2 regions of the Cyanobium sp. BA5m-10 genome follow, and region 2 is predicted to be linked to the other one. Evidence: predicted binding sites of a transcription regulator. Region 2 holds the regulator's gene; the other holds the start of a gene.
What was found. Region 2 encodes HrcA, which represses chaperone genes, less so after heat shock. Its sites were predicted from a motif close to TTAGCACTCNNNNNNNNNGAGTGCTAA; they were not measured.
Positions count from the first base shown of each region.

Region 1 (3,405 bases), on a different contig from region 2:
AGGCAGTATTCCTACTTGCCCAGTGGTGCTTGGCAGGATTACCTCTTCGGCGGTTCCATCAAAAACGCTCTGATCAGGGGCCAGAACGCGGAGGGTGAGACTCATGGGTAGGGGTCCTCAGGGAAAAGAAGGAATCAACCCTTGGCGTCGGCAAGAATCTTGGCGGCCTTGGCCCTCACCTGGTCGATGTTGCCCACCAGGTAGAAGGCAGCTTCAGGTAGGTCGTCTAGCTCGCCGGCCAGAATCATGTTGAAGCCCTTGATCGTGTCGTCCAGCTTGACGTACTCACCCTTTTGACCGGTGAAGATCTCGGCCACAAAGAAGGGCTGGGAGAGAAACTTCTCGATCTTGCGGGCCCGGTCAACCGTGCGGCGGTCGTCCTCGGAGAGTTCGTCGAGACCAAGAATCGCAATGATGTCTTGGAGCTCTTTGTAGCGCTGCAGGGTGCTCTGCACAGAGCGGGCGGTGCGGTAGTGCTCATCACCCACCACGGCTGGCTGAAGCATGGTGCTGGTGGAATCCAGAGGATCCACGGCCGGGTAGATGCCTTTGGAAGCCAGGCCCCGGCTCAGCACGGTGGTGGCGTCCAGGTGGGCAAAGGTGGTGGCAGGTGCCGGGTCGGTGAGGTCGTCTGCAGGTACGTAGACGGCCTGGATCGAAGTAATCGAGCCTTCCAGGGTGGAGGTGATGCGCTCTTGCAACATGCCCACGTCGGTGCCGAGGGTGGGCTGGTAGCCCACAGCTGAAGGCATGCGGCCGAGCAGGGCCGATACTTCTGAGCCGGCCTGCACGAAACGGAAGATGTTGTCGACGAACAGCAAGACGTCTTGCTTGTTCGTATCGCGGAAGTGCTCAGCCATGGTGAGTGCTGAGAGACCCACGCGCATGCGGGCACCAGGGGGCTCGTTCATCTGGCCATAGCAGAGAGCCACCTTCGATTTAGAAAGGTCGTCGGGGTTGATCACACCCGATTCCTTGAATTCCTCGTAAAGGTCGTTACCTTCCCGGGTGCGCTCGCCAACGCCAGCGAACACGGAAACGCCGCCGTGCTCCTTGGCGATGTTGTTGATTAGCTCTTGGATCAGCACGGTCTTGCCTACGCCGGCGCCGCCGAACAGGCCAACCTTGCCTCCTTGGCGGTAAGGAGCCAGCAGGTCGATCACCTTGATGCCGGTCTCAAAAACCTTGGGCTTGGTCTCCAGCTCAGTGAGGAGGGGGGCGGCGCGGTGGATCGAAGCGGTCAAGGTGGTGGTTACTGGACCCTTCTCATCCACCGGCTCGCCGAGCACGTTGAAGATGCGACCGAGGGTGGCCTCGCCCACGGGTACGCAAATTGGGGAGCCGGTATCAATAGCTTCCATGCCACGGACCAAGCCGTCGGTGGTGCTCATGGCAACAGCACGGACTCGGTGATCGCCCAGCAACTGTTGGACTTCAGCGGTAAGAGCGACTAGCTGACCGGCCGAATTTTTGGCCTCAATCCGAAGCGCGTTGTAAATCTTGGGCAGCTTGCCGGCCGGGAATTCAACGTCTAAAACCGGGCCAATCACCTGCCGGACGGTGCCTTTGGTGCCGGTGGCGGTAGCAGCTGCCATAGGTAAGGAAATCTTGGGGAAGCGCAGGGGGAATCAGCCCGCCTGAAGCGGCGCAACCTTACCACCGCGACAGGCGGTGGACCCTGTTCAGCATCTGTTCGCCCTGGTGGTTCGGTCACCCGCACGCTCTGGGCCTGGGCACCGGAACTTGATTGGGCATAAGTTGGCACTCGTTGAGCTCGAGTGCTAAATCGCCCCTCAGGCCCACTCAAGTTCACTGTTCTGTGGCGTCTCAGGCGTCATGTCATTGCTCCCGCAATCCATCCATGGCTGCTGTTTCTCTCAGCGTCTCCACGGTTAAGCCCCTCGGAGATCGCATTTTTATCAAGGTTGCCGAATCGGAGGAGAAGACCGCCGGCGGCATCCTTCTGCCTGACACTGCCAAGGAAAAGCCCCAGGTGGGCGAGGTGGTGCAGATCGGCCCCGGCAAGCGCAACGACGACGGCAGCCGCCAGGCTCCTGAGGTCAGCGTTGGCGACAAGGTGCTCTACAGCAAGTACGCCGGTACCGACATCAAGCTCGGCAGCGACGAGTTTGTGCTGCTATCCGAGAAGGACATCCTCGCCATCGTCAACTGACGACTGGCCGATTACTGAATCCGACCTAACCCCATAAGGACATCGCCTTCCATGGCTAAGCGCATTATTTACAACGAGAACGCTCGCAGAGCTCTCGAAAGAGGTATCGACATTCTGGCTGAGGCCGTTGCTGTCACCCTTGGACCCAAGGGCCGCAACGTGGTGCTTGAGAAAAAGTTTGGTGCTCCCCAGATCATCAACGACGGCGTCACGATCGCCAAGGAGATCGAGCTCGAGGATCACATCGAGAACACCGGTGTGGCCCTGATCCGTCAGGCCGCCTCCAAGACCAACGACGCAGCTGGTGACGGCACCACCACCGCCACGGTTTTGGCCCACGCCATGGTCAAGGCAGGCCTGCGCAACGTGGCTGCGGGCGCCAATGCGATCACCCTCAAAAAGGGCATCGATAAGGCTTCCGATTTCCTCGTAGGCAAGATCAAGGAGCACGCCAAGCCCATCTCCGACTCCAGCGCCATCGCCCAAGTAGGCACCATCTCCGCCGGCAACGACGAAGAGGTGGGGCGCATGATCGCCGATGCGATGGACAAGGTTGGCAAGGAAGGCGTGATTTCCCTGGAAGAAGGGAAATCAATGGTTACCGAGCTAGAGGTCACCGAAGGCATGCGCTTCGATAAGGGCTACATCTCGCCCTACTTCGCCACCGACACCGAGCGCATGGAAGCGGTGCTCGAAGAGCCCTACATCCTGCTCACAGACAAGAAGATCGGCCTGGTGCAGGACCTGGTGCCCGTGCTTGAGCAGATCGCCCGTACCGGCAAGCCCCTGCTGATCATTGCCGAGGACATCGAGAAGGAAGCCCTCGCCACCCTCGTGGTCAACCGCCTGCGCGGTGTGCTCAACGTGGCGGCAGTCAAGGCTCCTGGTTTCGGTGATCGCCGCAAGGCCATGCTCGAGGACATCGCCGTTCTCACCAACGGTCAGCTGATTACCGAGGACGCCGGTCTCAAGCTTGAGAACGCCAAGTTGGAGATGCTGGGCACCGCCCGCCGCATCACCATCAACAAGGACACCACCACCATCGTGGCCGAAGGCAACGATGTGGCTGTGAAGGCCCGCTGCGAGCAGATCCGCAAGCAGATGGACGAAACCGACTCCTCCTATGACAAGGAGAAGCTGCAGGAGCGTCTTGCCAAGCTGAGCGGCGGTGTGGCCGTGGTCAAGGTGGGTGCCGCCACCGAGACCGAGATGAAGGACAAGAAGCTGCGCCT
Region 1 is NZ_JAGQCP010000002.1:78,438-81,842, reverse strand. Features, by position in the region: gene atpC (ATP synthase F1 subunit epsilon) at 1-105, opposite strand, end outside; gene atpD (F0F1 ATP synthase subunit beta) at 135-1,595, opposite strand; gene groES (co-chaperone GroES) at 1,862-2,173, shown strand; gene groL (chaperonin GroEL) at 2,225-3,405, shown strand, end outside.
Region 1: the regulator HrcA is predicted to act here: its motif matches at 1,759-1,785, upstream of groES (co-chaperone GroES).

Region 2 (3,405 bases):
ACATCCTCGGCTCGGTAGCTGGGCCCCACCCCTACCCGATGCTGGTGCGCGATTTCCACGCGGTGATCGGTGAGGAAACCAAGCGCCAGTGCCACGAGGCCTTTGGCCGCAATCCCGATGTGCTGGTTGCCTGTGTGGGCGGTGGCTCCAACGCCATGGGCCTGTTCCATCCCTTCGTGCAGGACACGGACGTGCGTCTGGTGGGGGTTGAGGCCGCCGGCGATGGCGTGGCCACCGGCCGCCATGCCGCCACCATCACCGAGGGCCGCGTTGGGGTGCTTCACGGCGCCATGAGCCTGCTGCTGCAGGACGAGGAGGGCCAGGTGCAGGAGGCCCACTCGATCAGCGCCGGCCTCGATTACCCCGGCGTCGGCCCCGAGCACAGCTACCTCAAAACCATCGGCCGGGCTGAATACGGCGCCGTGACAGACACCGAGGCACTGGACGCCCTGCAGCTTCTGTGCCGGCTGGAGGGCATCATCCCGGCACTGGAAACGGCCCACGCCTTCGCCTGGTTGGAGAAGCTCTGCCCCACCTTGGCCCCCGGCACTGAGGTGGTGCTTAACCTCTCGGGCCGCGGCGACAAGGACGTGAACACTGTGGCCGAGAAGCTCGGCGACAAGATGGGGGGCTGATTCAAGCCTGTTGGGATCAGCCCAGAACTGGGAAGTCGAAACGATTGCCGAATAGCGAAAACAGCACCTGCCACAGGTTGGGGTGCTCCTTGATCTCCTCGGCCGCCGCGTTCTCGATTGTTTGCAGCTGATCGGGGCTCAGTTCGAGGCCGGTGGCAAGACGAGAAAGGATCGCGCGCTCTTGCTCGCAGATGAATTCATCGTCCTGCTGCTGTCTTGATGCGGAAGCCACCATCACGGCGGTTTTCATGGCCAGTTCCCGTTGCTCCGGATTTATCAAAGCTGCCAGATCCTCGATGCAGGAGGGATCAGATAATTGATCTTCCCAATTAATAATTTTGGCCTGAAGTTTGTATTGTTTGCTCAGAGAGTCCAAGAGGTTCTCTTCTTCAAGAGATACCCCACCATCGGCAAGGGCAACCAGATTGAGAATTCTCAGGATCACTCCTGCTGATTGGAGGTCCATTAACTGGTTGAGCTGATGTTTGAAATCAGTTTACCGGCTTTGACTGGTGAAATATTTGGCGCTGCGATTGATCGCCAAGGGCCCGATCTAGCGCAAAAGCCTTTCCAGCGCCTGGGCCACCGAGCCCACGGCGGCTCGGGCCGTGGCATAGGCCATGCGCATCGGCCCCACCAAGGCCACCTGGCCCACGCCGCCGTCGCCGCTGCGGTAGTTGGCCTGCACCACGGCGCACTGGTGCAGGGCCCGGTGGGGATGCTCGGCGCCGATCCAAATGCCTGGCTGGGGTAGGAGCTGTTGGGGCGCATCCTCCACCAGCTCCACTAAGGGGCGCAGGCTGAGGGTTTGGCTGAATTCCGGCTGGGCAAGCAGGCCAGCGAGGCCCATGGCTACAGCGCCTTCGCCCTCCAGCTGGCGCGACTGCCCATGACTAGCCAGCGCTTGACGCAGCACGGCGCCGCTGCTGGTCAGGTGGGAGGGCAGGGCGGCCCAGTCGATGCTGCCGCCCTCGAGTTGGACCGCGACCCAGCGCTCAAGGGACGCCAGTTCCGCTACTGCAAGGCAGGGCAGCCGCAAGTTGAGGCTGCTGGCTGTGGAGCCCCCCTCCACCAGGAACACCAGCAGGCGTTCACCACTGGCTACCAGTCGGAGGGCCTGCAGCTGGGACTGCTGGCGTTGGGGCCTGGTGATCAGGCTGAGCAGGCCCGTGAGATCTGCCAGGCGCCGGCTTAGATGCAGGAGCAGATCGTCGAGGGCTGCCCACTGCAGACTGAGTCCGGTGAGTTCGCGCTCCAGCTGCAGGGCGGCCGCGCCTGGTGCGGGCAGCAGCTGATCAACGTAGGTGCGATAGCCCTGCTGGCTGGGGATTCGGCCAGCGGAGGGGTGGGGCTGGGTGAGCAGGCCACGCTGCTCCAGGGCTCCCATGGCTGAGCGCACCGTTGCCGGGCTGGCCTGCAGGCCAAAACGGCGCACCAGGGTCTGGCTGCCCACCGGCTCCATCGTGTCGACGTAGTGGCGCACGGCGAGCTGCAGTACTTCCTGCTGCCGGGCGGGCAAGGGCCTGGGTGAGGCGGACTGCAAGCGGGCGCCGCTGGAGTGAGGCGATCGTACGCAGCCCTGCGGGTGTCAGTAGCGGGGTACGGCTGGATCGACCTCCACACTCCAGGCATCGATGCCCCCTTGCACATTCCAGACGTCACCAAAGCCGTGTTCCTGCATCAGCCAGCAGCCCAGATGCCAGCTGCGCACGCCGGCGTGGCACAGCACGGCTACGGGGCGGTCGCGGTCGAGCAGCTGGTTGAGCTGGCCAATCCATTCGTTAGATCGGCCCAGGGGCAGATGCACCACGGCATGGGGCAGGCGGGCCAATTCCAGTTCGGTGTCTTCGCGCACGTCCACCAGCTGGATCGCCTCGCCCCGCTCCAGCCGCTCTTGCAGGTCGCGGGCCCGGATTGTCTGCGGTGTCGTTTCGATAGGTGCCATGGCGGGCAGACGGGGTGGCTTGGGGTCAAGATGGACCCATCCTGCGTGGGGCGCATGAAGGCCCGCCCGTTTTTGGCGGTCGTGCTGGCGGTGACATTGCTGTTGCTGAGCCTGGCGGCGGGTGGCTGGTGGCTGGTGCTGCAGCACTCCCCCTTGCAACTGCAGCACCAGCAGCTGGTGTCGCCCCGGGCGGCCCGCTTTGTGCCCCGCCAAGCCGCTCTGAGCCTCTATCTGCTCAGCGATGGTGAGCAGCTGGTGGGCTACGCCCGGGCGGTGGCTCCCCCCCGCCAGCGGCGCCAGGCGGCTGAGGCGGTCGCGGGTCTTAGGGATGGTGCTTTCGCCGCCGCCGGCCTCGACTATCCCGGCGAGCTGGCCCCCTGGCTGGGCCGCGAACTTGGCTTTGCCCTACTAGCTTCCGAGCCCGGGGCGGCCCCCGCTGGCTGGTTGCTGGCCCTGCGCAGTCGCGACGCTGACGGCGCCCGCCGTTTCCTGCAGCGCTTCTGGCAGACCCGCAGTCTTGCTGGCACCGACCTGCAGATCAGCAGTTACCGCGGCATGGGCTTGATCAGTGGCCGTGGTGCCCTGGTGGGCACCAGCCCGGTGCCAATCGCTACGGCGCTGATCGATGACGACCTGGTGTTGATCGCGTCGGGCCGGGGGGTGCTGGAGCAGGCCCTCGACGTCTCCCAGATCGATGAGCTCAACCAGGCGGCCAGCCCCCGCTTTAAGCAGGCGGTTCAACGCCTTGACCAGGGGGCGCTGCTGCTAACAGCACGACCGGAAACGCTGGGGCCCTGGTTGGGGTTGCCGGCTGAGTTCACGGCG
Region 2 is NZ_JAGQCP010000035.1:2,954-6,358, forward strand. Features, by position in the region: gene trpB (tryptophan synthase subunit beta) at 1-635, shown strand, start outside; gene KBY85_RS11500 (TerB family tellurite resistance protein) at 652-1,101, opposite strand; gene KBY85_RS11505 (heat-inducible transcriptional repressor HrcA) at 1,189-2,097, opposite strand; gene KBY85_RS11510 (rhodanese-like domain-containing protein) at 2,224-2,580, opposite strand; gene KBY85_RS11515 (DUF3352 domain-containing protein) at 2,635-3,405, shown strand, end outside.